DNA from 3 places in the Shewanella sp. K8 genome. Region 1 is predicted to be linked to each of the others. Evidence: predicted binding sites of a transcription regulator. Region 1 holds the regulator's gene; each other region holds the start of a gene.
The links. The regulator NrdR, encoded in region 1, represses ribonucleotide reductase genes. The targets are predictions, from matches to a motif close to AAACACNANATNTNGTGTTT.
Positions count from the first base shown of each region.

Region 2: nrdA (class 1a ribonucleoside-diphosphate reductase subunit alpha) is a predicted target of NrdR. The motif match lies at 7,046-7,065, and genes of this name have one in related genera.
Region 3: nrdD (anaerobic ribonucleoside-triphosphate reductase) is a predicted target of NrdR. The motif match lies at 4,529-4,548, and genes of this name have one in related genera.

Region 1 is NZ_JAPEHY010000006.1:100,757-110,480, forward strand. Features, by position in the region: gene ribBA (bifunctional 3,4-dihydroxy-2-butanone-4-phosphate synthase/GTP cyclohydrolase II) at 1-689, opposite strand, end outside; gene ON072_RS05130 (riboflavin synthase) at 771-1,427, opposite strand; gene ribD (bifunctional diaminohydroxyphosphoribosylaminopyrimidine deaminase/5-amino-6-(5-phosphoribosylamino)uracil reductase RibD) at 1,428-2,552, opposite strand; gene nrdR (transcriptional regulator NrdR) at 2,593-3,045, opposite strand; gene glyA (serine hydroxymethyltransferase) at 3,155-4,408, opposite strand; gene ettA (energy-dependent translational throttle protein EttA) at 4,637-6,304, shown strand; gene ON072_RS05155 (TapY2 family type IVa secretion system protein) at 6,355-6,669, opposite strand; gene ON072_RS05160 (pilus assembly protein) at 6,680-9,724, opposite strand, start outside.
Region 2 is NZ_JAPEHY010000005.1:15,794-25,517, forward strand. Features, by position in the region: gene ON072_RS04055 (amino acid aminotransferase) at 1-1,118, shown strand, start outside; gene serC (3-phosphoserine/phosphohydroxythreonine transaminase) at 1,205-2,299, opposite strand; gene gyrA (DNA topoisomerase (ATP-hydrolyzing) subunit A) at 2,360-4,999, opposite strand; gene ubiG (bifunctional 2-polyprenyl-6-hydroxyphenol methylase/3-demethylubiquinol 3-O-methyltransferase UbiG) at 5,358-6,068, shown strand; gene ON072_RS04075 (HAD family hydrolase) at 6,073-6,741, shown strand; gene nrdA (class 1a ribonucleoside-diphosphate reductase subunit alpha) at 7,225-9,513, shown strand; gene nrdB (class Ia ribonucleoside-diphosphate reductase subunit beta) at 9,573-9,724, shown strand, end outside.
Region 3 is NZ_JAPEHY010000007.1:65,672-75,395, forward strand. Features, by position in the region: gene ON072_RS05690 (hypothetical protein) at 1-513, opposite strand, end outside; gene ribA (GTP cyclohydrolase II) at 569-1,186, opposite strand; gene ON072_RS05700 (YibL family ribosome-associated protein) at 1,355-1,711, opposite strand; gene nrdG (anaerobic ribonucleoside-triphosphate reductase-activating protein) at 1,863-2,336, opposite strand; gene nrdD (anaerobic ribonucleoside-triphosphate reductase) at 2,386-4,503, opposite strand; gene ON072_RS05715 (hypothetical protein) at 4,714-5,457, opposite strand; gene rssA (patatin-like phospholipase RssA) at 5,603-6,550, opposite strand; gene ON072_RS05725 (DEAD/DEAH box helicase) at 6,770-8,125, shown strand; gene ON072_RS05730 (DUF3010 family protein) at 8,173-8,610, shown strand; gene ON072_RS05735 (M48 metallopeptidase family protein) at 8,615-9,124, shown strand; gene ON072_RS05740 (hypothetical protein) at 9,432-9,724, shown strand, end outside.

The sequences.
Region 1 (9,724 bases):
ATGGTGTCGCGAAAGGTGTGTAGCTCAAACTCGCCGAAACGGGTAGGCAGCTTGCACTTGGCCTCACGCACCACTGTGGTTTCTGTGTTATTACGGTAGTTGATCAGATCGGCAATGGTGCCCATCTTAACGCCGTGCTCCTTGGCGAACACTTCCAGATCCGGACGGCGCGCCATGGTGCCATCCTCGTTAAGGATCTCCACGATCACAGCCGAAGGTTCCAAACCGGCCAAACGCGCCAGATCGCAACCGGCTTCGGTATGACCGGCGCGCACCAGCACTCCGCCATCCTGCGCCATCAAAGGGAAGATATGCCCGGGCTGAACTATGTCGGACGGCGTGGCATTTTTAGCCACAGCCGCCTGTACTGTCACGGCGCGGTCATGGGCGCTAATACCTGTGGTCACCCCTTCAGCGGCCTCGATGGAGACGGTGAAGTTGGTCGAAAACTGGGCGTTGTTATTGCTGACCATCAGCGGCAGATTCAGCTGCTGGCAGCGAGCCTTGGTCATGGTTTGGCAGATAAGACCACGGCCGAAGCGAGCCATGAAGTTGATCGCTTCCGGGGTGACTTTCTCCGCCGCCATGATGAGGTCGCCCTCATTTTCTCTGTCCTCATCGTCCATCAGGATAACCATTTTGCCCTGACGAATATCCTCGATGATCTCTTCGATACTGTGTAGCGCCATTGTAAGACCTTTATCTCTTGTTCTGTGTAATCAATGAATTCTAACCTGTTAGCGCGCGATAACCAGTGGGCTGGCGCACATCTAGCGCATGAAGCCGGCCTTGGCGAGCATAGCCAGGGTGACACCTTCGCTCGGCTGCGCTTCCTCTTTGTGCTGCATCAGACGCTCAAGATAGCGGGCTATCTGATCCACCTCCAGGTTGACCTTATCGCCGGGGCGCAGCTCAAGCAAAGTGGTTTCACTGGCGGTATGCGGCACTATGGTGAGACGGAAATTGCGGCCATCCACTTCGTTAACCGTGAGGCTGACGCCATCGACCGTAATGGACCCTTTATGGGCGATGTAACGGGCCAGCTCAACGGGCGCCTCGAGCCAAAACTCCAGCGCCTTGCCCCTTGGGGTCACGCTGATGACCCGCGCCATACCATCCACATGGCCACTGACCAAGTGCCCGCCCAAGCGGGTGTTTGGCGTGACCGCCTTTTCCAGGTTGACTTTGGTGCCGACGCTGTAGCGGTCAAAGCCGGTGAGACTGACGGTTTCGGCCGAAACATCGGCCACATAACCCTCCGCCAGACGTTCAACCACGGTCAGACACACGCCGTTGGTGGCAATGCTGTCGCCCAGACGCACATCACTGAGATCCAACTTGCCGCTGGCCACAGTCAGACGAATATCATCACCACGGCGCTCCAGCGTCCGCACTGTACCGACAGCTTCAATTATTCCGGTAAACATTCAATCACCTATCTTGAGAGTAAGCCGGGTATCATTGCCCAGCTTACGTTGATCAGTTACCCGTATCGCCGGGGTATCGGCTATCTGCTGATAGTTTGGCAAGGCCAGCAGGTTTCGGCCAGCGGCGCCAAGCAGTTTCGGGGCTTGATAAAGCAGCATCTCATCGGCCAACCCGGCGGTAATAAAGGCGCCGCAAAGCGTTGCCCCGGCTTCGACCAACACCGCATTGCAGCTCTGGTTCAGGTGTTGCATCAGCGCCGCGATATCGACCCTGTTGCCTTCACCGGCCAGCACCAAAGTGGTGACATAAGGCGGCAAAGCGGCTAGGAATTCATCCTCATAGGGACGGCAGCTGACCAAGAGCACCGGGCTGGCAATTTGCAACAGCCTGGCATCGAGCGGCATACGGCAGTTGCTGTCGAGTATCACTCGCAGCGGTTGAATAAGCTGTTGCTCGCTGAGGGTTTCACCCAGGCTGCCAAGCTCAGCGTGCCGGACATTCAGGGAAGGGTCATCGGCCAATACGGTTTCAATGCCGGTGAGCAGAGCGCAACTGCGGGCCCTGAGCCTTTGCACGTCGCGGCGCGCCTCGGGGCCGGTTATCCATTTGGACTCACCGTTGGCCAGTGCCGTCTTGCCATCGAGACTCGCCGCCAGCTTGAGGGTGACCCAGGGGCGATTTCGCTCCATCCGCGATAAAAAGCCCGGATTCAACTCTCTGGCCTGTTCGGCCAAGAGACCGCTCTGCACCTGAACCCCAGCCTCCTGCAGCATGCCGATACCTTGGCCGGCCACCTGAGGGTTGGGATCTGTCATTGCCACCACCACCCGCTTGAGGCCATGTTTAATTAAGGCTTCGGCACAGGGCGGCGTGCGACCATAGTGACTGCAAGGTTCGAGGGTGACATAGGCAGTAGCACCGCGGGCCTTGTCAGCGGCCATTTTCAGGGCATGTACTTCGGCATGGGGCTCACCGGCACGTTGGTGCCAGCCTTCGCCGACAATCTTGCCATCGGCATCTATGATGACGCAGCCGACATTGGGGTTGGGACGGGTTGTATAACGGCCACGGCGAGCCAGCATTATGGCGCGGCTCATCATGGCGATATCAGTATTGGACCACATGGGGGTTTCCGTTACTTAACAGTTGGCTGTGACTGACAGCCTATTTTTTCTCCAGCTTGGCAATCGCTTCACCAAACTCTGACACATCTTCAAAGGCACGATACACAGAGGCAAAGCGAATATAGGCCACCTTATCCAGCTCGATAAGATGATCCATCATCAGATTGCCGATCATTTCCGAGGTCACTTCCCGCTCGCCTGTGGCTCTGAGGGTGGACTTGATCTTGCTGATCGCCTCTTCAATCTTATCCATGGAAACCGGACGTTTCTCGGCGGCACGCAGCATACCGCCGCGCAGCTTGTCCTCATCGAACGGTTGCCTGCTGCCATCGCGCTTGATCACTCTGGGCATGACAAGCTCGGCACCTTCAAAGGTGGTAAAGCGTTCATGACACAGAGTACATTCCCGGCGACGGCGCACCTGATGACCGTCTGCCACCAGCCTGGAATCTATCACCTTGGTATCCGTCGCACTGCAAAATGGACAATGCATTATGCCTCCTGGTGCTCAGTTGCCGGCAGCGGCTGCTGCTAAATGGCAGAAACAAAAATGGCCGCTGAATTCAGCGGCCATCGAAGTTTATCCTATTCCCTTGAAAAGGTTAACCGTAAACAGGGAAGCGAGCGCACAGTTCCAGCACCTGGCCCTTCACGCGCTCGATAACGGCGTCATCGTGAGCATTGTCGAGCACATCACAGATCCAGCCGGTCAGTTCACGGGCTTCGGCTTCCTTGAAACCGCGGCGAGTGATGGCCGGAGTACCGATACGCACCCCGGAGGTCACAAAGGGTGAGCGGGGGTCGTTAGGCACTGAGTTCTTGTTGACTGTGATGTTGGCGCGGCCCAGAGCGGCGTCGGCTTCTTTACCGGTCAGCTCACGGCCAATCAGGTCCACCAGCATCAGATGGTTGCTGGTACCGCCGGAAACTATCTTGTAACCGCGTTCGAGGAACACCTCAACCATGGCCTTGGCGTTATTAACCACCTGCTGCTGATAGGTTTTGAATTCCGGCTCCAGTGCTTCTTTGAAGGCCACTGCTTTACCGGCGATAACGTGCATCAGAGGACCACCCTGACCGCCCGGGAATACCGCGGAATTCAGCTTCTTGTACAGATCTTCATCGTCGGCAGCCGACAGAATCACACCACCGCGGGGACCGGCCAGTGTCTTGTGAGTGGTCGAAGTCACCACGTGGGCGTGCGGCACAGGGTTAGGATAAACACCGGCAGCGATAAGACCGGCCACGTGTGCCATATCGACAAACAGGTAAGCGCCAATTTTGTCGGCGATTTCGCGCAGCTTGGCCCAGTCAACTATGCCTGAGTAGGCCGAGAAGCCGCCGATGATCATCTTGGGCTTGTGTTCCAGCGCCAGCGTTTCGAGTTCGCTGTAGTCAATCTTGCCGGACTCATCGATACCGTAAGGAATGATGTTGTACAGCTTGCCGGAAAAGTTAACCGGAGAGCCGTGGGTCAAGTGACCACCGTGAGCCAGGTTCATCCCCAGTACGGTATCGCCGGGTTGCAGCAACGCCATATAAACCGCGCTGTTGGCCTGTGAACCTGAGTGTGGCTGAACGTTGGCGTAAGTAGCGCCAAACAGCTGCTTGGCACGCTCAATTGCCAGAGTCTCCACCACATCGACATACTCACAACCACCGTAGTAACGCTTGCCTGGATAACCTTCGGCATACTTGTTGGTCAGTTGTGAGCCCTGGGCTTCCATGACTCTGGGGCTGGTGTAGTTTTCGGAGGCGATCAGCTCAATGTGCTCTTCCTGACGACGGGTTTCATCCTCAATCGCCTTGAACAGCTCAGGATCATAGTCGGCAATGTTCATACTTTTCTTCAGCATCTGTCACTCCAGCTGGCAAATCTTATTGGTAGGGTTGCGCGGTATTCTACTCTGAGTGTGACAAATATCCCAGTCGCAGGATGATGAAAATCCTTGTGTCAGCAGATGACTATGTTTCATTTGCTGAACAATGGTGCCGCTATCCGGCCGCATCTGGCAGGAGCCCTGTCAAATTGGTAAACTGCCGCCAGTTTAGGAAAACTCAGTTCAGGACAACAGAGAAACAATATGGCTCAGTTTGTATACAGCATGCTGAGGGTCGGCAAAATAGTGCCGCCCAAAAAGCAGATCCTCAAAGATATTTCATTGAGTTTCTTCCCCGGCGCCAAAATTGGTGTCCTGGGTCTCAACGGCTCGGGTAAATCCACCCTGTTGAAAATCATGGCAGGTCTGGACACAGAAATTGAAGGTGAAGCCCGTCCCATGCCGGGACTCAAGATAGGTTACCTGCCCCAGGAGCCCCAGCTTGATCCCAACAAGACAGTACGGGAAACCATAGAAGAAGCCGTCAGCGAAGCCAAAAACGCCCTCAAGCGTCTGGATGAAGTCTATGCGGCCTATGCTGAGCCGGATGCCGACTTCGACGCCCTGGCCAAGGAGCAAGGCGAACTGGAAGCCATCATTCAGGCCCAGGATGCCCACAATCTGGACAATATTCTCGAGCGCGCCGCCAACGCCCTGCGTCTGCCGGAATGGGACGCCAAGGTGGAGGTGCTCTCCGGGGGTGAACGTCGCCGGGTGGCCATCTGTCGTCTGCTGCTGGAAAAGCCGGAGATGCTGCTGCTGGACGAACCGACCAACCACCTTGATGCCGAATCCGTTGCCTGGCTGGAGCACTTCCTGCAGGAATACTCAGGCACTGTGGTCGCCATTACCCACGACCGTTACTTCCTCGACAATGCCGCCGGCTGGATCCTGGAACTGGACCGGGGTGAAGGTATCCCATGGCAGGGCAACTACTCCTCCTGGCTGGAACAGAAAGATGCCCGTCTGAAGCAGGAAGCCGCCAGCGAAAGCGCCCGCCAGAAGACGATTGCCAAGGAATTGGAGTGGGTGCGTCAGGGTGCCAAGGGACGTCAGTCCAAGGGCAAGGCCCGTATGGCCCGCTTCGAAGAGTTGAACAGCTCAGATTATCAGCGCCGCAACGAGACCAATGAGCTGTTTATTCCGCCCGGTCCTCGCCTGGGTGACAAGGTGATTGAGGTGCGTAATCTCACCAAGAGCTATGGTGACCGCATTCTGATAGACAACTTAAGCTTCAGCGTTCCCAAGGGCGCCATCGTCGGTATTATCGGTGCCAACGGTGCCGGTAAGTCGACCCTGTTCAGAATGCTCAGCGGCGCCGAGCAGCCCGACAGCGGTGAAATCGAGATAGGTGATACGGTACAAATCGCCTCTGTGGAACAGTTCCGTGACTCGATGAACGACAAGAACACGGTTTGGGAAGAGATTTCCGGCGGTCAGGACATAATGCGGATCAACAATCTGGAGATCCCGAGCCGCGCCTATGTCGGTCGCTTCAACTTCCGTGGTGGCGATCAGCAGAAGATCATCGGTTCACTTTCCGGTGGTGAACGTAACCGGGTGCATCTGGCCAAGCTGCTGCAGGCCGGCGGCAACGTGTTGCTGCTCGACGAACCGACCAACGATCTGGACGTGGAAACTCTGCGGGCACTGGAAGAAGCGCTATTGGAATTCCCCGGCTGCGCCATGGTGATCTCGCACGACCGTTGGTTCCTCGACCGTATCTGTACTCACATCCTCGACTACCGAGACGAGGGTCAGGTTAACTTCTACGAAGGTAACTACACAGAATACTCGGCCTGGCTGAAAAACCAATTCGGTGCCGATGTGATTGAGCCGCACAGACTCAAGTACAAGCGGATGACCAAGTAATAGAAAAACCGTACAAAAACGGAGGCAAACGCCTCCGTTTTTTATTTCCTTTAACCCAGGCCGGCTTCAGAATCGTCCAACTGCCTGCCACTGTCCGAGCGAAACGCCTGCTCTCTGGGCACACACTCAAACACTTCACGCACATAATGGCGTTTGCCGCGGTTACCTATCCGCTCCAGCTTCATTCCCGGCATCTGCCGCTGGTAGAGCTCGGCCTTGGCCGGATCCCAGGAGACCCGAATAATCTCCTGCGCCGCTCTTGTTGTTTCCACCAGGCACTTATAGTCCTGACGTTGCCCCTTGGGCTGTGCGGCAGCCAGGGGCAGACTCAAGAGTATGGCCAAAGACAATATCAGCTTGTTCATCATCCGCTCCTCAGTTGGCCTGATAGTAATAGATCTTGTTGGTAGACGGGCCGCCGCCGACACACTTATGATCGCCGGGTGGGCAGCCTGGATCCGGCTTCACCTTCTCCATCTTTTCGCCGGCATTGCCAATGCCTATCAAATACATATAGCTATCGGCCACAGTGCCATCACTCCTGATATTGGGCGGCACAACCAACTGCGGTGTATCCGGGACACTCTCTCCCATCTCCAGATAGGTTTTTGTGTAACTGCGGGTGCCCTTGTGCAGATCAAAGCCATAGAGGTAGCCCTGCCCGGCAACCAAACACTGGTTGGTGGAGGTCTGCGAGCCGGGCACATAGGAGGTAAAGAAAACCCGCCCTTTGATGATACTGGCATCGGAAAGGCTTTTTTCACCATTGCGGGTAAAGTCGTAATACCAACCGCGCTTGCGGCCAAAAGCAATATGTTCTTTCTCTGAAGTCGGCGACTTGGCAGTCACATCGTAAAGATCCGCCAACGTCAGTGCCTGAGGCACTGCCTTACCCTTGAAACTCTGACTAAGGGTATTTCTGTCCTGCAGAACAAAGAACATGTCCGAGCGACTGGTGTTCGATGGAGATGGCCTGAGTCCGGAGCCAACTACCACGGCATCGTAAGGGATCTGCTGCGCCGAAATCACCGTCTTTGACTGGCCGTTGACCGTGACACGGTTCTCGCTCAGATTGCCAAACATGGTTTGCGCCACCACAGGGGCGGCAAAGAAACGCCTGTCGGTATTCTCTGTGCTGCCGCCAAGAGAAGCAAACTTGAAGGCACTCCATTGTTTGGTGTCGGCACCAGCCATATCCAGCCGCCAAACATTGGCCCCGGTATCCGTGGCATAGATACGGTCAGTAACGCCATCACCATTGCTGTCAAGAATCGCGACCGAATTGGGAATGCTGTCCCTCAGCCCCGGCATTGGAGTATCACCGCTGGGGCCAAATCTGTGCAGTAACTTGCCGGTTTCGGCATCCAGAATGAACACCCCGCGGCCCTGGCTATCGGCGCCACCGACCTCCAGAGTATCCTTGGCCGGAGAGTACCCTGCCCCAAAGATGAGCACCGGCTTATCACCCTGACCTGGAATGGTGGTCACCACAGGCTTGGCCCAGCTTTGCCCCAACTCACTCATGCCGGCCGAGTCTGCGCTGATATGCCACATCAGGCTAGGCTTATCCGGATTGGTCACATTCATGGCGTAGTAACCACGGCCACCACGCCGCAGCCCCATAAATACCCAGGCCTTCTCCATCTTATTGCCGCTGCGCTTGATATAAGCCACGGGTGAACCATCAAAACCATAAACCGAATGCACGCCGGAAGGTACATTGGCCCTGAGCGTTGCCAGATTGGGCAAAAATTCCCAAGGCATAAAGGCCCAGCTCTCATTGACCGAGTCCCCTTTGTCCTGAAACATATGCAGCATGCCGTGGTTACTGCCCACCAGAATACGGATATCCGGGTTCTTTGCGGACGAACCGAAATCTATGGCCAAAGGTTTGGAATGCAAGGGGTCGCCCAGAAGGTCATGGCGCTTATCGCTGCGGCTGTTGTTTTGGTTGTCATCGTCAATATCCTTGCCGATAACCCAGTCGAACAGATCCTGCAGTTGGCTTTTGTCTACTCCCATATGCTGCGCCAGCTTGGCCTCGCCACCGGCGTAACTGCTGGCCGCGGCCTTGGTCAGGGGCGACAAACCGCCTTTGGAAGCAAAATTGCCGTAGAAAGTGCGCTGCTTTTGGTTATAGAGGGCCTCGGCCACCCCACCTTTGGTGACATCGTCGCCATCACCACCGGCGTTGCAAGCCGCCTGAGAGCTCCAGAAGGAGCAGGCCGAGGTATTGATATTGCCATTGTCGGCAATGGCCGGATTGCCGTTTTTGTCTACCACATCCCCTGTGCCTGTCACCCTGAATTTCTTGATATTGCCACGCCAACGGGGGCCCTTGTTGGGCAGGAACATGGAATAGTACACAGAGTCAAAGGTCTGCACCTTGTTAAAGTTGTTGCTGGCCACTGAGGGCGAGGTGAAACTGGCATTCTTCTCCAGAATTTGATTGACCACCAACTGGATTGCCGACTGCAGCTTGCTGGCATTTTGGGCATCAAAGTAACGGCCGCCGCCTTTTTCAGCAGTCTTTCTCAGCAAGGCTTCCGCCCTGGCCGCCCCCTCACTGAAACCTATGGTAAAAGTATTGACCGTCTGTTTGCCGGCCATATTGGGGTTGACATCATTGCTGGCCATCCAGCTGCTCAGGGCACTGAGATAACTGTTGCCATTACGGCTCACATAGGCATCCTTGCCCCCGGTCATCCCCTGCACCAAGCCGTCAGCGGCGCTATCCAGCGTCGGCTCACCGTCTGTGATATAGATTACATAGGCTTGGTTCTGACATTTTTTAAACGGTGAATCATAGATGCCATTCTTGATAATGCTCGGATCCGCTTGCGGCGTATTTTCCGTAAGGTAGGTGCGGGTGACTATGGGGCGGCCCCAACGATCAGTGACAACCCGCCCCCAATAGTCCCTCTTGTAGAAAGTGTAATCGCTGTCATCGTCTCCAAAATACACCCCTTGACCACTAAAGTAACGATAGGCCTCGTAGAGGGTTTCACACAAGGGTGTATTCTGGGCGTAAGCGATTTCCTTGACACTCTCGATAAGTGCTATCTTACTGGCAGCACTCTGCTGTTTTATCCCGGAGATGATCCGCCCGCCGTCACGCACTCCTTCCCTGTCATGGTTGAGGTTGAATATGGCCAGTCCCAAATCCACCCCGGGAGTCGTCACAATCACGTTCTGAATCGCTTCCTGGGCGAGTTGCAGGCGAGTCTTGGTGACCTTTTTCTTGTCGCTGTGGTACCAGCGTAGATAATCTTCTGTGTAGAGGGTCACCACACGACCTGTGCCAAAACCTGTGCGCTCGGCCGCGTCCTTAGCCGCCTTCTTCTGCGCCTCGGTCGAGCCATTGCTGACCTGGGTGTAGCTGATCACTTGATTGCGGTTACCGGCACTATCCAGCGGCAA
Region 2 (9,724 bases), on a different contig from region 1:
AAAAAATTGATTTGGGCGTTGGTGTCTATAAAGACATCTTGGGAAATACCCCCATCCTCGACTGCGTTAAAACCGCCGAGCAGCGCCGCACCGCCACGGAAACCACCAAGGTGTATATCGGCCCTGCCGGTAGCAGTGATTTCAATCGGCTCATTGCCGAGCTGGCATTCGGTGAGCAGCACCCTACCCTGAGCGCCGGACGCATTCGCAGCGTATCCACTCCCGGCGGTACAGGCGCGCTGCGGGTCGCAGCCGACTTTATTAAACGTTGTCGCCCAGGCGCAACCGTTTGGGTCAGCGATCCGACCTGGGCCAATCACACCGGACTTTTTGAAGCGGCCGGTCTCAAGGTTGAGCGTTACCCTTACTATGACTACGCCACCAAGGCGCTGAAGTTTGATGAAATGCTCGCCAAACTCAACACCCTTGGTGAAAACGATGTTGTGCTGCTGCATGCCTGTTGTCACAATCCATCGGGCCAGGACCTCAGCACCGAACAATGGGACCGAGTGGTACAAGTCGCCGTCAAACGCGGCTTTACCCCGCTAATCGATATGGCTTACCAGGGCTTTGGTGACGGTGTCGAGGAAGATGCCTACGGCGTTCGCAAGATGGCGGCCGCAGTGGAAGACATGTTGCTCTGCTCCTCCTGCTCAAAGAATTTTGGCCTTTATCGCGAACGTATCGGCGCCTGCAGCATCATAGCCAACAGCAGTGCTGCCGCCGATGTAGCCTTGTCGGTACTGCTTTACGTGGTGCGTTGCCTCTACTCCATGCCGCCGGCACATGGAGCCGCGTTGGTGGAAACCATTCTCGGCGACAATCAGCTCAAACAACAGTGGCTGGATGAACTCAAGGTGATGCGTGACAGGATAAACGGTAACCGTGCCATCCTGGTTGAGCGTTTAAAGGCGATAGGCGTCGAGCAGGACTTCAGCTTTATCGCCCGCCAAAAAGGGATGTTCTCCTTCCTTGGGGTGTCGCCAGAGCAGGTTGAACAACTTAAGCAGGAGTTCGGTATCTATATGGTGGATTCAAGCCGGATCAGTATCGCCGGGATAAGCGATAGCAATGTCGATTACCTTGCCAAGTCTATCGCCAAGGTGTTGCAAGGTTAAAATTGGAGAGTTAGATGAAAAAAGCGAATGCCGAGGCATTCGCTTTTTTATGGAACTTGTTGCAATAAAGCGATTTTCGCCGGGGTTCAGCTGCTGTGCTTGGCCGCAAACGCCTGCATAAAGGCAACCAGGGCCTCAACGCCGGCCAAAGGCATGGCGTTATAGATACTGGCGCGCATCCCGCCGACAATTCTGTGCCCTTTAAGAGCCACCAAACCTGCGGCCTCCGCCTCTTTCAGGAACTCACCATTGAGCGACTCATCGGCCAATTGGAAAGTTACATTCATCCGCGAGCGGTTTTGCGCCGCCACCCCATTGCGGTAAAAGTCCAGTTCATCGATACAGGCGTAAAGCAGTTCGGCCTTGGCCTTGTTAAGCTCTGCCATCGCCTCGATACCGCCCATCCGGTGCAGCCACTCAAACACTTCGGCCGCCAGATACCAGGCAAAAGTAGGAGGAGTGTTAAACATAGAATCGTTTTCGGCCGCCAAGCGATAATCCATGATGGACGACTGTGGCATGGCCGGCAAAGCCAGCATCTCTTTACGCACTATCACTATGGCCAAACCTGAAGGACCAATATTTTTCTGTGCCCCGGCATAAATGAGTCCGTAGCGACTGACATCGATTTCACGTGACATGATAGTGGATGACATATCCGCGACTATTGGCCAGGGAGACTCCAACTCTTCAAAAATTTCGACACCATCTACCGTCTCGTTGGGGCAATAGTGCACATAGCGATACTTACCACTATCACCTTCCAGCTTAGGTAAGGTTACTTTGTTGAGTCCATTGACCTTTTCAACAATGCTCTGGCTATCAATCCTGTCATCTCCGGCCAGCTTTCTGGCCTCTGCTGTGGCCGACTTTGACCACTGACCACTCTCCAAATACAGGGCTCTACCGTTATTGCCCAAAAAATTATTCACGACAGCCGAGAACTGACCGCGACCACCGCCATGCATAAACAGTACATGGTAATCTTCGGGAATATTCATCAGTGAGCGCAATCTGGATTCTGCAGCCTTGGTGAGATCGATAAAGGCCTGACTGCGGTGACTGATCTCCATGACGGAGACTCCGTGCCCCTGCCAGTCCAGTAATTCCTGCTGGGCTTTTTGCATTACCGCGGCCGGCAACATGGCTGGTCCGGCACAGAAATTATAAATCGTGCTCACTTCATTGTTCTCCTTGAAAAAAAGAGCGTCCAGATGGACGCTCAGATATGCTTGATGCTGTTATTCCTGCTCAGCTTCAGGTGCTTCGGGCGCTTGGCCTTCAGTATCCTCGGCTGCAGGTTCGGCCACTATGGGTTCGCCGTTTTCATCGAATTCCACTTCGTCTTCATCAGACTGGATTTCATCGATACGCTGTAAACCCACCACGGCCTCGTCACCGGCGGTGCGGATAATCGTCACGCCCTGGGTATTACGGCCTATGATGGAAACGCCGGCCGCAGGGGTTCTCACCAGTGTGCCCTTGTCGCTGATCAGCATGATCTCATCATTGTCGCCGACCTGAACTGCACCGACTACGGCGCCGTTACGCTCACTGACCTTGATGGAAACCACGCCCTTGGTAGCACGGCTCTTGGTTGGGTATTCACTCAGCTCGGTACGCTTACCAAAACCGTTCTCTGTCACAGTCAGAATGGCGCCATCTTCTTTTGGCACTATCAGTGAAACCACTTCCTGACCGTCTTCGAGTTTGATACCGCGAACACCGGTAGCGGTACGGCCCATGGCGCGCACCTGATCTTCGCTGAAGCGTACAACCTTACCTTCGTTGGAGAACAGCATGATTTCATTGCTGCCGTCGGTCAGGTCAACGCCAATCAACTGGTCACCGTCTTTCAGGTTAACGGCGATAATGCCGTTGGCTCTGGGGCGGCTGTATTCGATAAGCGATGTCTTCTTCACGGTACCGTGGGAAGTGGCCATGATGACATACTTGTCGGCTTCGTATTCACGAACCGGCAGAATCGCTGTAATGTGCTCGCCTTCGGACAATGGCAGCAGGTTAACGATAGGCTTACCGCGCGACTGACGGCTGGCCAGCGGCAACTGATAGACCTTGAGCCAGTAGAGTTTACCAAAGTCGGAGAAGCACAAAATGGTGTCGTGGGTATTGGCAACCAATAGTTTCTCAACGAAATCTTCGTCTTTGACCTTGGTGGCGGCCTTGCCCTTACCACCGCGGCGCTGCGCCTGGTAATCGCTCAGTGGCTGATACTTGGCATAACCCAAGTGCGACAGGGTCACTACCACATCTTCTTCGCAGATCAGATCTTCGAGGCTGATATCCACGGCAGAAGCGTTGATCTCGGTGCGGCGCTCATCGCCATATTGCTCGAGCACTTCTTCCAGCTCTTCTTTGATCACTTCCATCAGACGCTCCGGACTTCTGAGGATATGCAGCAATCCGGCGATCAGCTCCAACAGCTCTTCATATTCCTGGAGGATCTTCTCGTGCTCAAGACCGGTCAGACGGTGCAGACGTAGCTCGAGGATAGCCTGGGCTTGCTGCTCAGTCAGATAGTAGAGACCATCGCGAATACCAAACTCCGGCTCCAACCATTCAGGGCGGGCGGCGTCATCACCGGCTTTTTCCAACATGCCCTGCACGTTGCCGAGCTGCCAACCGGTTTCCACCAGTTTTACTTTGGCTTCGGCCGGTGTTGGCGAGGCCTTGATCAGCGCAATCACAGGGTCGATGTTGGCCAGGGCGATAGCCAGGGCTTCCAGGATATGAGCGCGTTCGCGGGCTTTACGCAGTTCAAACACGGTTCTGCGAGTCACCACTTCACGGCGGTGCAGAATAAAGGCTTCCAGCATCTCCTTAAGGTTAAACAACTTGGGCTGACCATTGGTCAGAGCCACCATGTTGATACCAAAAGAGGTTTGCATCTGGGTCTGGGCATAGAGGTTGTTAAGCACCACCTCGGCCACTTCGCCGCGCTTGACCTCAACAACAATGCGCATACCGTCTTTATCAGACTCGTCGCGCAGGCCGCTGATGCCTTCAATTTTCTTGTCTTTTACCAGCTCGGCGATCTTTTCAATCAGACGAGCCTTGTTCACCTGGTATGGGATCTCGGTAACAATGATCCGCTCGCGGCCATTGTCTTCGGTTTCCACCTCAGCGCGGGCGCGCATAATCGCCTTGCCGCGACCGGTACGGTACGCTTCCTCTATGCCTTTCTTGCCATTGATAATGGCAGCCGTCGGGAAATCCGGACCCGGGATATAATCCATCAGCTGTTCGATAGACAGCTCAGGTTCTTCGATAAGTGCCAAACAGCCTTTAACCACTTCGGTCAGGTTGTGCGGCGGAATATTGGTGGCCATACCCACGGCGATACCGGAGGAGCCGTTGACCAGCAGGTTGGGGATCCGGGTCGGCAACACGGCCGGGATCATTTCAGTGCCGTCGTAGTTGGGGACATAATCGACGGTTTCTTTCTCAAGGTCAGCCAGCAGTTGATGCGCCAGCTTTTCCATACGAATTTCGGTATAACGCATGGCCGCCGCGGCATCGCCGTCGATGGAACCGAAGTTACCTTGGCCATCCACCAAGGTGTAACGCAGTGAGAAAGGCTGTGCCATCCGCACTATGGTGTCGTATACGGCGATATCACCATGAGGGTGATACTTACCTATCACGTCACCGACAACACGTGCCGACTTCTTATAGGGTTTATTCCAATCGTTTTTCAGCTCGTTCATCGCAAAGAGTACGCGGCGATGCACCGGCTTGAGGCCGTCGCGTACGTCTGGCAATGCCCGCCCGACGATAACGCTCATGGCGTAATCCAGATAGGAGTTCTTTAGTTCGTCTTCAATATTTATTGGCGAAATTGATAAAGCCAGATCAGTCATAAACTGCTCGATCCCCTTAAATTAGCTGACAACTTGTAATCCGTGTCATTGTCGAGCCCAACAAACGTGATTTGGCATTCTAACACAGTTATTTAATGTCGGAAGTCCTTAAAGCCGCCTTTGCAGCCAAAAACGCCAAGGGCATGATACAAGTCGCGAGCGGGGGCAGATATCACTGTCATAGACATGAGTTCCGTTGCTGTTTTTATCATCAAAAACCGAATCTTGCCGATATTTTGTGCAGCTTTTGGCCTTTAGTGCCATCGATCACATTGAGGCGCTAATTTATGCTGCCCTTCCCTATGGCTTATATGGTTATAATGGGCGCATCTTTATTATTGCTGTTTCAGGTCTGAATATGTCTTCTCAACCCAATGTCGACCCTCAGGAAATTGCCAAGTTTGAAAGTATGGCCGCCAGTTGGTGGGATCCTGCCGGTGAATTCAAGCCACTGCATGAACTCAACCCCCTGCGCCTTAATTATATAGACGCTCAATCCGGCGGTATCTTTGACAAGCAGGTACTGGATGTCGGCTGCGGCGGTGGCATTCTGTCCGAGAGCATGGCCCGCATTGGCGCCAAGGTCACCGGTCTGGATATGGGCTTTGAGCCGTTGGAAGTCGCCAGGCTGCATGCACTGGAAGCCGGCGTCAGCATAGACTACCTGCAGGAAACCGCCGAAGTGCATGCCCAGAATCATCAGAGGCATTACGACACTGTTACCTGTATGGAGATGCTCGAGCATGTACCGGATCCGCAATCTGTGATCCAGGCTTGTTGCGATATGGTCAAGCCCGGAGGTTGGGTGTTCTTCTCCACCATTAACCGCAACATCATGTCCTGGGTGCAAACCATACTCGGTGCCGAGTATGTGCTGAAAATGCTGCCGGCCGGTACCCATGACCACAGTAAGTTTATCCGCCCATCCGAATTAATTGCCATGGCGGAAAACACCGAACTATTGTGCCGTGACGCGCTGGGCATCAAATACAACCCCTTGAGTGGCGTATTCAGTTACACCAAGAGCGTTGAAGTCAACTATATGATTGCCTGCCAACGCCAGGACTGATGCCATGACGCCTAAGCTGCCGTTTCAAGGGATTCTGTTCGACTTGGACGGGACTCTGGTGGATACCGCCGAGGACCTGACCGAAGCACTGGCCTTGGCGCTTGCATCTCATGGGGTATCGATAGAGGATAAGCGCAAACTTCTTCGCACTCTGGCCTCTCACGGCTCGCTTGCCATGGTGCAAGCCGCCGTGCCCCAAGCATCTGCCGAGGAACAGGAGCATCTCCGGCAAGCGATGCTCAGGGAATATGATGCGGTCAACGGCCAAAAAGCCTGTTTGTTTGAAGGCATAGAAGCCTTGCTGGACAGTGCCCTATCAAAAGCCTTGCCGCTGGGGATTGTCACCAATAAACCGGCGCGTTTTACCCGCCCCTTGTTAGAGCGCATGGGGCTGCTTAAGCGCTTTAATGCGGTGATCAGTGCCGATACAACCCTCTATCGTAAGCCCCACCCAGCCCCTATGTTGCTGGCTGCTCAGCAGCTTAACTGCGCGACCGAACGTATTCTCTATCTTGGCGATGCCGAGCGCGACATCGCAGCGGCGCAGGCGGTCAATATGCCCTCTGCCATCGCCATGTGGGGATATCTGGCGGCCGAGGATAAACCGGCGGAATGGGGTGCCGATTGGCAGTTAAATCATCCACAGGCAGTGATGTCGCTGCCATTGTGGTAACAAGGTAAGACAAGCACTAAATTGGCACTGTTTTCCTGAGTAGACAAGACCTTAAAGAAAGTCGCAGTCCGGATGCTGCTTTAACCGACCGGATCTGCGCGGGATCGCGGATCGCTGCTTATTTTAGCAGTCGATCACCTTGAGTGAGATCGCTTGAATTTTGACCATGACGACTGTGCGCCAGCAATGATGCCGCTTTGCGGAATCGGCCAGTCAATATCCTCAAGATATCCACAAGATATACCCAAAACTCAGGCTTGCAAAAAGTGCCATACCTCACTATCTTGTTATCCAAGATATAGAAAAACACCATATCTTGTGTATCGGTAGCAATCAGACATACTAGTCTTGCACTGGAAACTCCCGGTTAACAGAGCCCTCTCGGGCCGCCGTCGTTAACTGTTCGGTTGATTGTTTTACAAGGGAAGGTTTAATGACGCCGTCGCGTCATTTCACAGATATTACAACCAAGGCCTATCTTCAATGAATAGCACTATGACAGTTACCAAACGCAGTGGCGCACGCGAGACGATAGATCTCGATAAGATCCACCGTGTTATCACCTGGGCAGCCAAAGGATTAAACAACGTCTCGGTTTCCGAGGTGGAGTTGCGTTCTCACCTGCAGTTTTTCGATGGCATCCCCACCGAGGCCATCCATGAAACCATTATCAAGGCTGCCGCCGACCTGATCTCTCCCGACTCTCCGGACTATCAGTTCCTGGCCGCTCGCCTTGCTGTTTTTCATTTGCGTAAGAAGGCCTTTGGTCAGTTTGAGCCGCCAAAACTGTACGATCATGTCAGCAAGTTGGTCGCCATGGGCAAGTACGACAAGCATCTGCTGGAAGACTACAGCCGTGAAGAGCTGGATGTGCTCGACAGCTATATCGACCATTGGCGCGATATGAACTTCTCCTATGCCGCCGTCAAACAGCTGGAAGGCAAGTATCTGGTACAAAACCGTGTGACTCATGAAGTCTACGAAAGTGCCCAGTTCCTCTATATTCTGGTGGCCGCTTGCTTGTTTGCCCGTTATCCGAAGGAAACCCGGCTGCAGTATGTCAAAGACTTCTATGATGCGGTCTCTACCTTCAAGATCTCTTTGCCGACGCCTATCATGTCCGGTGTGCGTACGCCGACCCGTCAGTTCAGCTCTTGCGTGTTGATCGAGTGTGACGACAGCCTGGATTCCATCAATGCCACGGCCTCTTCCATCGTCAAGTATGTCAGTCAGAGAGCCGGTATCGGTGTGAATGCCGGCCGCATTCGCGCTCTGGGAAGCCCTATTCGTGGTGGTGAAGCCTTCCACACAGGTTGTTTGCCTTTCTACAAGTATTTCCAGACTGCGGTGAAATCCTGCTCCCAGGGCGGCGTTCGCGGCGGCGCTGCAACTCTGTTCTACCCTATCTGGCACCTGGAAGTTGAATCGCTGCTGGTACTGAAAAATAACCGTGGTGTTGAAGACAACCGTATCCGTCACCTGGACTACGGCGTACAGATCAACAAGCTGATGTATCAGCGGATGATCAAAGGTGAGAACATCACCCTGTTCAGCCCATCGGACGTTCCCGGCTTATATGACGCCTTCTTTGCCGATCAGGACGAGTTTGAGCGCCTGTATGTGAAATATGAGCAGGACCAGAGCATTCGCAAGAAGACCCTAAAAGCGGTCGAGCTCTTCTCGCTGATGATGCAGGAGCGCGCCTCCACCGGCCGTATCTATGTGCAGAACGTGGATCACTGTAACACCCACAGTCCGTTCAACGCCGAAGTGGCCCCAGTGCGTCAGTCCAACCTGTGTCTTGAGATTGCCCTGCCAACCAAGCCACTGAACAATATTGACGACCCAAATGGTGAAATCGCCCTTTGTACTTTGTCAGCGCTGAACCTGGGTGCGATAAAAGACTTGGGCGAACTGGAAGGCCTTGCCGATTTGGCTGTGCGCGCTCTGGATAACCTGCTGGACTACCAGGACTACCCTATTCCTTCTGCCAAGACGGCATCGATGAACCGCCGCACTCTGGGTATCGGGGTCATCAACTTCGCCAACTATCTGGCCAAGAACGGCGTGAAATACTCTGACGGCAGCGCCAACGGCCTGACCCACAGAACATTTGAAGCCATACAGTACTACCTGCTCAAGGCCTCGATGAATCTGGCCAAAGAGCTGGGTGCCTGCCCGCTGTTCCATGAGACCACTTATTCTCAGGGGATCATGCCGGTAGATACCTACAAGCGGGATCTGGACAAGATTTGTGATGAGCCGCTGCACCTGGATTGGGATGCTCTGCGTCACGATATCAAGCAGCATGGCCTGCGTAACTCGACTCTGTCGGCACTGATGCCATCCGAGACCTCTTCGCAGATCTCCAACGCCACCAATGGTATTGAGCCTCCACGCGGCCTTATCAGCGTCAAGGCCAGTAAAGATGGCCAGCTCAAGCAAGTGGTGCCCGATTATGAAGAACTCAAGGACAAGTACGAGCTGCTGTGGCAGATGCCCGGCAACGATGGTTACCTGCAGTTGGTTGGTATTATGCAGAAGTTTGTCGATCAGGCGATTTCGGCCAATACCAACTATGACCCATCCAAGTTTGAAAGTAACAAGGTTCCGATGAAGCTGCTGCTCAAGGATCTGTTGACCGCCTACAAACTCGGGGTCAAGACCCTTTACTACCACAACACCCGTGATGGTGCTTCCGACAAATTCGATGACATTACCAGCATCGAGAAGGAAGACGACGGTTGTGCCGGCGGCGCCTGCAAGATTTAAGCAGGATTAAGTAACAAGTTCGGGGCCCAGGTGGCCCCGTTGTTTGGAAAGAGTAGATCATGGCTTATTCAATTTTTTGTCAAACCCCCAACGATGCCACCCGCGAACCTATGTTTCTCGGTCAGGCGGTTAACGTGGCCCGTTACGATCAACAGAAGTACGAAGTATTCGAGAAACTGATCGAAAAGCAGTTGTCTTTCTTCTGGCGCCC
Region 3 (9,724 bases), on a different contig from region 1:
GATGCTGAACGCCCGTTCACTGTAGGCGGCAAATTTCAGTCGGGTCACCCACAGAGAATCTGCCTGCCACAGCTCAAAATGACGCAAGCCACTGATGCCGGCTGCCATGATGGCGACATTACCGCCTTGGTCAAAATTACTGCCAAAACCGAGATCGCCATAGGCCTCCATGCGCCAGTTTTCATCCAGACGCCAACGCTTTTCAAAGCCTGGGGTCACGGTCAGGGTACCAACACTGGAAGGCAATTCGAACTCACCGGCATCTTCAAGGCTATAGTTGAAAAAGCCTACAGAGATGGGCAGGCGCAGCAAGAACTCCGAGTCCTCACTCTGCTCCAGCGTAAAGTCCAGCGGTAAGCTGATGACGGTAGCATCCTGTTCGGACGCGCGATAGACCCCGCTGCCCAGATAGCTGCCAAAAGCATAGTGGGAGTTGTCCGGCGGCCGGGCGTGGCCGGGGGACTCTTGGGCAAGGATTGGGGCTGCAAGCAGCAAAAGCCCCAGGGAAGACACACTCAATAAACCAACTTGGGTTGATGCTTTCCCCGGTGACTTCATCTTTGCCGACTCAGTCCTGATGACCTTCGGTGAAATGATACTCAGACATCATATGGCCAAGCTCAGTAGACTTGGTCTTGAGGTAGGCTTCGTTGTAACGGTTTTTGCCCACCTGCAGCGGCACCCGCTCGACAACTTCCATGCCGACATCTTTCATCGCCTGCACCTTGCGCGGATTATTGGTCATCAACCTAACCTTGTGAACGCCAATTTTTTCCAGCATGGGCGCAATCATATCGTACTTGCGCATATCGGCCGGAAAGCCCAGACGCTCGTTGGCTTCCACTGTATTGGCGCCATCGTCCTGCAACTCGTAGGCTCGAATTTTGTTCAACAGCCCTATGCCACGACCTTCCTGACGCAGGTAGAGAATAAAGCCCTGACCGGCTTCGGCGACATTTTGCATCGCGGTCTGCAGTTGAAAGCCGCAGTCGCAGCGCAGGCTGAACAGGGCATCTCCGGTGAGACATTCCGAATGGATCCGTCCCAGCATGGGTTTATCGGCTTGGAGCTCACCAAAAGTCAGCGCCACGTGCTCTTTACCGGTTTCGGTATCCTCGAAACCATGCATGGCAAACACCCCCCAAGGGGTTGGCAATTTGGCGGTGGCGATAAATTTAATAGACATGAATTAACCTTAACGACTGCTCTCATTCCCTGAGACGGTTAACATCCCTCAAAATCAAGATAATAGTGAAGCGTGCTCAGTACTCAGGCCGGTCATTTTATGCGTTTTTACCACCGACCGGAATACCCAAGTAAATTCATTGGTTATTATCTGCTGTCACGGCGGCAGTTAAAATGCCTTGGGTGCAAACCCGGTAACGGCAGTAATACCCATTTCTCTGCCCAGCGCTGTCATGGGATGCACAACGACCAAACCCCGGACAGACTTCTTGAGTTTGCCCATGTCGGCCTGTTCGGCTTTGGTGAGTTCGCGGCTAAAAGGCAGATCGCGAATAGACTGTCCCTGCTTGCCAAGCTGCCGACTCTGCTGGCCCTTGATGGCTGCAATCCGCTTGTTGACGGCGGCGATTTCCCGCTGAAACTGGGCAATGATAGGACCATCGCCACGTTGCTCTGCGGCGGCCAATTTACGGCGATACTGATCCAGCTTATCGTTGAGCTGTTGCAGCTCCTGCTTCAAATTCATTCTGTTACCTTACAAAATCCCGGCACCCTGAGAATGGACGGCCTGGTTGCCGTAAATGTGCCGGACAGAAGTATAACAGCAACTCAAGCCCAGGTGACGGGGTTTTTTAGCAGGGAAAAGCAATTGTGTTAACCAGTTTTCACTTTTGTACTTACTGAGGGTCGTTGAGCAGATGTATCACCTGGTTGGCCGAACCACGAAACTTCAGCGACGGATCCGCTTGCTCCTGCACGAATTTGCCATCCACCAACACATGAATAAGCCCGAGCAATTCCCGCTGCGCCGGACTGAGTTCATCGAGACGATAACCAGTCCAGAGCCAGACATCCTTTCCAGGGCATTCGTCCCGCACCCGCAGCAACAAGGCCTTGATGGCGTCAAGATTGCCCGGAAACAGTGGGTCACCACCTGAAAGTGACAAGCCCCTTCTCGGGATCCGGCTGTCATTGAGATCGGCAATGATCCTGTCAGACATCGCCTGGTCGAAAGGATGCCCGGAGCGGGGATCCCAGGTTGACTGGTTATAACAACCCCGGCACTGATGTTCACAACCGGAGACAAACAGAGTTACCCGGGTGCCCGGTCCATTGACCACATCCACGGGGTAATACTGATGATAGTTCATAGCGATATCCACAAGGCGCCCCTAGAGGCGCCTATAAAACAGTTTGTCGTTAAAGGTGCTTAACCCGACGCTTGACTTCTTCCTGCTTGCCATGGTTGAAGGGTCTGGCATCCGGGCTGCCGAGATAACCGCAAACCCTGCGGGTCACAGACACCCGACTGGGCTCATGGTTGCCACACTTGGGACAGGTAAAGCCCTTGCTGGTACAGATAAACTCACCGGTAAAGCCACAGTCGTAACACTCATCTATTGGTGTGTTGGTTCCATAATAAGGCACCCGGCTGTAGCTGTAGTCCCAGACATTCTCCAGCGCTTCCAGGTTGTGCTGCATATTCGGGTATTCGCCATAGCAGATGAAACCACCATTGGCGAGCTCGGGATACGGCTGTTCGAAGTCGAGTTTGTCGTAAGGATTCACCTTTTTCTCCACATCCAGGTGGAAGCTGTTGGTGTAATAGCCCTTGTCGGTAACACCATCAACCAGGCCAAAGCTCTTGGCATCCAGCTTGGCAAAACGGCTGCACAGGCTCTCGCTCGGTGTACTGTAGAGGCTGAAACCATAACCGGTTTCCTCTTTCCAGCGCACTGTAGCCGCCTTGAGGTGAGCCACTATGGCAACCGCTTTCTGCCTCAATGTTTCATCGTCAAACACATGGGTGTCTGTACCATAAAGCGCATTGATTGTCTCATGCAGGCCTATATAGCCCAGAGAGATGGAAGCTCGGCCGTTTTTGAAGATTTCGGCAATATTGTCATCACCGCGCAGACGCACTCCGCAAGCCCCTTCCATATAGAGAATGGGCGCCACTCTGGCCTTGACGTTGGCAAGGCGTTCGATGCGGGTATCCAGCGCCTTGCGGGCCATCTCCAGCCTTAGATCCAAAATGCGATAAAACTCGGCTTCATCACCCTTGGCTTCCAGCGCCACCCTCGGCAAGTTCAGGCTGACTACGCCTAAGTTGTTGCGACCTTCATGCAGCAGCTCGCCGTTTTCCTCATAGGTGCCAAGGAAACTGCGACACCCCATAGGAGTCTTGAATGAGCCAGTAACCTTGACCACCTGCTCATAGTTGAGAATATCCGGATACATGCGGATGCTGGCACACTCGAGCGCCAACTGCTTGATGTCGTAGTTGCAGTCGCCGGCCTTATGGTTGATACCATCACGAATGGCAAACACCAACTTGGGGAAAACCGCTGTCTTGCGGTTCTTGCCAAGGCCTTCCATGCGGATCCGCAAAATAGACTCTTGGATCAGCCTCGACTCCCAGCTGGTACCCAAACCGAAACCGAAGGTAACAAAAGGCGTCTGACCATTGGCGGTATGCAGGGTATTGACCTCATATTCCAGCGACTGGAAGGCGTCGTGACACTCTTTCTTGGTCTGCTCTGTGGCAAACGCCTTGGCATCGGTAATCCCCCACTTGAGCGCAGTTTGATAATGCTTGTCGTAGCTCTTGGCCACAAAAGGGGCCAACACTTCATCTATGCGGTTGATTGTGGTTCCGCCATAAATATGGCTGGCGACCTGGGCGATGATCTGCGCGGTAACTGCGGTCGCAGTCGAGATGGATTTTGGTGTCTCAATCTCAGCATTACCCATCTTGAACCCTTGGGTCAACATGCCACCGAGATCGATCAGCATACAGTTGAACATAGGGAAGAAAGGCGAATAGTCGAGATCGTGATAGTGGATCTCACCGGCCTCATGGGCGGCAACCACATCCTTGGGCAGGATATGATGTTTGGCATAATGTTTGGCGACAATACCGGCTAGGAGATCCCTCTGGGTGGGGATCACCTTGGAGTCTTTATTGGCATTTTCGTTGAGCAAGGTCGCGTTGCTCTGCTCGACCAGGCCGCGGATCTCCAGATTCAGTCGGCTGCTGGATTCACGGCAGATATCTCTGTCGTGACGATATTCAATGTAGCTACGGGCCACTTGTTTGTACGGCCCTTCCATCAACAGGTTTTCGACCCTGTCCTGCAACTCCTGGATATTGACCTCAGCCTTGTCGGTTACCGCCTGGGTGACCAGCGCTGCGACTGTGGCCGCATAGTCCACATCTTCTATACCGCAGTGGCTAGAGGCTGCCAGCACCGCATCCCTTATCCTTGTTTCATCGAACTGAGTACGGCACCCGTCCCGCTTAATCACTACCGGCATTTCTCTAATCTCCATGTTGTTTATTTAACACCATATATAGTGGTGTTTTATTAACCAAGCACAATATGTAGAGAATTAAGCGACAAATCGCTCTTCAATACCATGATCTGGATCATGGTATTGAAGAGGATGAACAACACTATGGGATTAGTGCCAACGAGCACAACTTGTGGAGATTTTTCCCTTGACCGAGACCCAAACGGCCGCTAGTCAGTACCTCTTTGCCAAGGCCAGATAACTATTGATTTGCCCACTGCCCTGCTGCTGGCTGCCTATGGCTGCTGCGGTGCGCATCAGAGCGCTGACACCACTGAGCCGGGATAACAGTTGAGGATCTTGCAGTGCGGAATCGGCCTTGGCCGCTAGCTTGTTGCTGTTGTTCTCTGCGCTCTCGGCAGTTTGGTTTTCTCCCTTGAGCACGGCGTCCAACTGAGCTGCCACCTTGTTGGCCGCCAAAGAGCTCGATGGGGTATACATCATCCCCATATTGCCCATCAGGCTGTCCGCCCCCTTGAGTGCATTGAGCAAAGGGCTTTGACTGGCCTGTTGTCTGAGCAAACCAATCTGGCCTTGAATAAACTCCTTGAGGCTGGCGTTATCCTTGGTATCAACTCCCATCAGGCCGCTGCCCTGCAATCTGGCCATCTGGCTTTCAGACAACAGCCCTTCGTCGCCGAGGCGCGCCAGCAGCTTGGGTAAATCGGCACTGCTGAACTGGCCTGAGCCGAAAAATTCCTTGGCCAACTCCTGCACCCGCGCGGCTCTTTTACCATCGTTGGAGAGGGATATGCTGTCCTGCCCTATGTTTGCCGAGGCTGAACCCTGGCTCTTGCTGTCATTGACCGTTTCAGTGTCGACAACCGAGAGGCCGCTGCCGCTGGTAAGACGATTGTTGACGCCATAGGCATCGACCCCGGACAATCTGGGATCCACAGAGGAATGGATAGGCTGCATGTCAGTTTTCCGTCATATCGACGCCCAAGCGGTTGTTTTTAAGACAAGATTGTCAAAAAATCGCCCTTGAAGCGCCTTGATGCTGATGATGTGCTGACTATGCAGGAAGTGTGCCCATACCAAGCTCTAACAAAAAGCGCCTGTTTCAGAGACGCCCCAACGCCGCATCAATCAGATGCGAGGCCTGCTGCACCGCCTTCTCACCGGCGGCAATGGCTTCGCTGGCACGGTGAAACTCCATGGTGCCTATGTCAGACACCTTGGGCACGATACAGATATCCGGTGGATCCCCCATCAAGCGCGCGCGCTTGTGGCGCTGCTCCAGAATATCCATCGACTGTGACATCACAGCCAACATGCCGGGTTCGGCCTTATTGCCGAGGGAGAACTTGTCGGTCAGGCCGGAAATATAATCCTTGCCCTTGGCCAACAGATCCATAAAACCGTTCTCGGAGGAATGCCCCACCACTTTGTTCTGTAATGAGTGCTCTTCACTGTTGAGTGCCACCGGCAGTACCTGCAACTGTTCGCGCCTGTGACCATGCAGATCGACACCTATCACCAAACTGGCCCCCATGGCTCTGGCCACAGACACGGGAATGGGATTCACCACTGCGCCATCCACCAACCAACGATGACCCTGACGCACCGGCGACATGATCCCCGGCATGGAGCAGGAAGCCCTGACAGCCTGGCGCAAGTCGCCCTGACGGAACCAGATCTCCTGCCCTGAGTAGAGGTCGGTCGACACCGCTGTAAAGGGATATTTGAGCTCCTCAATCAAGAGATCGCCGATGCGGTCCTGAATGGCATTGAACACCTTGTCACCACTGATGAGCCCGCCCCGGCCCCAGCTGATATCCATCAATCCCAACACGTCCCAACTGGAAAAACTGCGCACCCAGTCTTCCAGTTCTTCGAGACGCTCATTGGCATAGGCCGCACCGACCAGGGCACCTATGGATGAACCGGCCACCTTGGCCGGATGCACCCCCATGGCTGCCAGACCTTTGAGTACTCCTATGTGGGCCCATCCTTTGGCGGCGCCACTTCCGAGGGCAATACCGATACAAGGGTTATGACTCTGCGCCATCCTCTCTCCTTAAAAAACTCCAAGCTATGCCATTCAGCCAAAGCAGCATACACCCGAAGCCGGAGCGGCTCCAGATTTTATCCGGCAGGCTTTCAGGCATGAGCTTGCGACCTTTTTAAGCAAAAGTCGCCGCTGTTTCGACACTCCTTTGACTAAATACATGCCCAGCGCCACAAAAGCCGTTATAATATGCGGTCGTTTTTATTGAGGAGCTTACCTTTGCATTTTTCCGATTTTTCGCTGGATCAGCGTCTGCTGCAAACCCTTAAGCATATGGGTATCGACGAGCCTACCGAAATTCAGCGTGAAGCGATTCCCGTAGCGCTGGCCGGGAAAGACCTGATGGCCTCATCCAAGACGGGCTCGGGAAAGACCTTGGCCTTTTTGCTGCCGGCAATGCAAAGGGTGATCTCCACCAAGGCACTCAGCAAGCGCGATCCCAGGGTACTGATACTCCTGCCGACACGTGAGCTGGCCAACCAGGTCTACGCCCAGCTGCGTCTGTTGGTTGCCAATACCCAATATAGAGCCATCAGTGTGCTTGGCGGGGAAAACTTCAACGATCAGGCCAAGGCGCTGGCGCGGGATCCACACTTTATCGTCGCCACCCCGGGACGGATTGCCGACCACCTGTCACAACGCCATCTGTATCTGGAAGGGCTGGAACTGCTTATTCTTGACGAAGCCGACCGCATGCTGGATCTCGGCTTTGCCCCGCAACTCAAGGCAATCAACGACGCTGCCAACCATAGACGGCGTCAAACCCTGATGTTCTCGGCCACTCTGGAACATGAAGAGGTCAATGACATCGCCGCCACCTTGCTCAATGATCCACTGCACGTAGCCATTGGCGCCGCCAATGCCGAGCATCAGGACATACACCAGCGTATTTTCCTCTGTGACCATCTGGATCATAAAGAGGCGCTGCTGACTGAGCTGCTAAAGCGCGAGCAACAGCGCCAGGTGATCATCTTCACCGCCACCCGCCAGGATACCGACAGATTAGCCGAGAAGCTCAAGCAAGAAGGCTACAGCGCCGTGGCGCTCAGTGGTGAACTGCGCCAAAGCGCCCGCAACCAGATAATGGATCAGTTCAGCCGTGGCCAGCAGCAAATTCTGGTGACAACCGACGTCGCCTCCCGCGGTCTGGATCTGGTGAATGTGTCCTTGGTGGTCAACTTCGACATGCCCAAATTCGCCGAAGAATATGTCCACCGTATCGGCCGTACCGGCCGCGCCGGTGCCAAGGGCGACGCCCTGTCTCTGGTGGGTCCCAAGGACTGGTTCAACTTCAAGAAGCTGCAGAACTTTCTCGGTCGCCGCTTCGAGCTCAGTACCCTTGAGGGGCTAGAACCCAAATTCAGTGGCCTTGCCGATCCCAAGCGCCAGAGCAGCAAACCCAAGAACGCCAAGGCCAGCAAGCCCAAGGGCCGCAGCAAGACAGCGGCTAAACCGGGCAAGGCCAAGTCCGGCAGAGACAAACGCTTTATTACCGGGGTGGATGTGGGCGATGCCCCTATGAGGCGTAAACCCGCTCCAGTAGATAACGGCGATGAAAGCGGCTCCGAGTCATAAGATTAACATTAGCCGCCGGTGCGGCATGATGAACCACAAGGAATACCATGAAAGTTTGTGCTGTTGAATTAAAAGGCGGCGAAGCCGTCATCTGTTTGCTGAGCGCCCAGGGTGACGTATTCAACGTCCCCGATTGCCGCCGTCACTCATTTACCTTGAGCAATCCTGCCAGCCAGGAAGCGATTAGGGAGTTCCAATTCGCCTTCAATAAGTTGATGGAAGACTATCAGGTCGAACACATAGTGATTATCGAGCGCGAATACAAGGGTAAGCTGGCCGGCAGCTCCGCCAGTTTCAAGTTCGAGGCAGCCATTCAACTGGGTAAGTTGCCGGTAACAATGCTGACACCTCAAAGCATTAAAGAGCAGCTGAAACGCAATCCACCGCAAGTGGACTTCAGCGGCCTGGAGCTGAAAAAGTTCCAGCAAAACGCCTTTGACGCCGCGTACGCCTTCCAGCAGATGCGGATCTACAAGAAGGTCTGAGCCCTTGAGCGGTTTTGATTATCTGGCCCACTACAGCGACGAGATAAAGCAGCAGGTTCAGCAGCTCAGGCAAGCGGGCAAGCTGGGAGAATACCTGCGAAAACGCCATCCCGAGCTACACCAGATCCGCAGTGATAAAGCGCTTTGGGACTATACCCAGGCGCTGAAGCAAACTTATCTGCGTCAATCAAACCCGCTTGCCAAAGTGTGTTTCGACGACAAGATCAGCCTCAGCCATCAGGCGCTGGGGCTGCATACCTACGCCGCCCGTAAGCAAGGGCACAAACTCAAGACCAAGAACGAAATCCGTATCTCCTCCCGCCTGAAACGGGCACCCGAAGCTTTTTTGCGTATGTTGGTGGTGCATGAGTTGGCGCACTTGAGGGAGAAAGAGCACAACAAGGCCTTCTACAAACTGTGCACCTATATAGAGCCTGACTACCATCAGTTGGAGTTTGAGCTCAGGATCTACCTCAGCTTGCTGGACGCCAACCAAGACCCCTACCCAATGTAAGTGTTAGAGCTGCATTCAAAAAGCCACTTGGTTATAAAAGTGCGGCTCCTGGGCTTCCTGTAATATATCCAGTTACTATCCAGCCGTTATTCGAAGCGGTTCCCGCCAAGACCTGCCCTCAAAAGACCCAAGCGTTATAAAATCAACCGCATATTGACTGATAATAGTTTTCATTTAAAATCAGCTTTAGTTTTTGGTATCTGCTTTTCAAACAGCCTTTCCAAAAGTTATCGTCAGTACCCTTCTGACAGCTTCTTTTGACCGGCCTTGGCACAGATGAAGATACCGGCAAGATGTGGAGTGGTTTATGCCCAAGATAAGCAAGCATGTTTCCAAGATATGCCATAAACAGGCCAATAAAGCGCTGAAAAAGACGCTGCCAGCACTTGGCAAGTCCAGCCGCAAACGCCTTGGCAAAGACTTGGTTAGCGCATTAGAGCAGCAACTGCCCACAGAACTCTCCCGGCAAAAGAAACTCAAGAAGCCACAAAAAAAACTGCTCAAGGCGGAACTGAAAAACCGTGCCGGCAGTTGGATTGCCGCCAATCAACCTTCTCTTGGGCAGCTTCACAGTCTAAAACCTCAGACCGGCAGCATGAG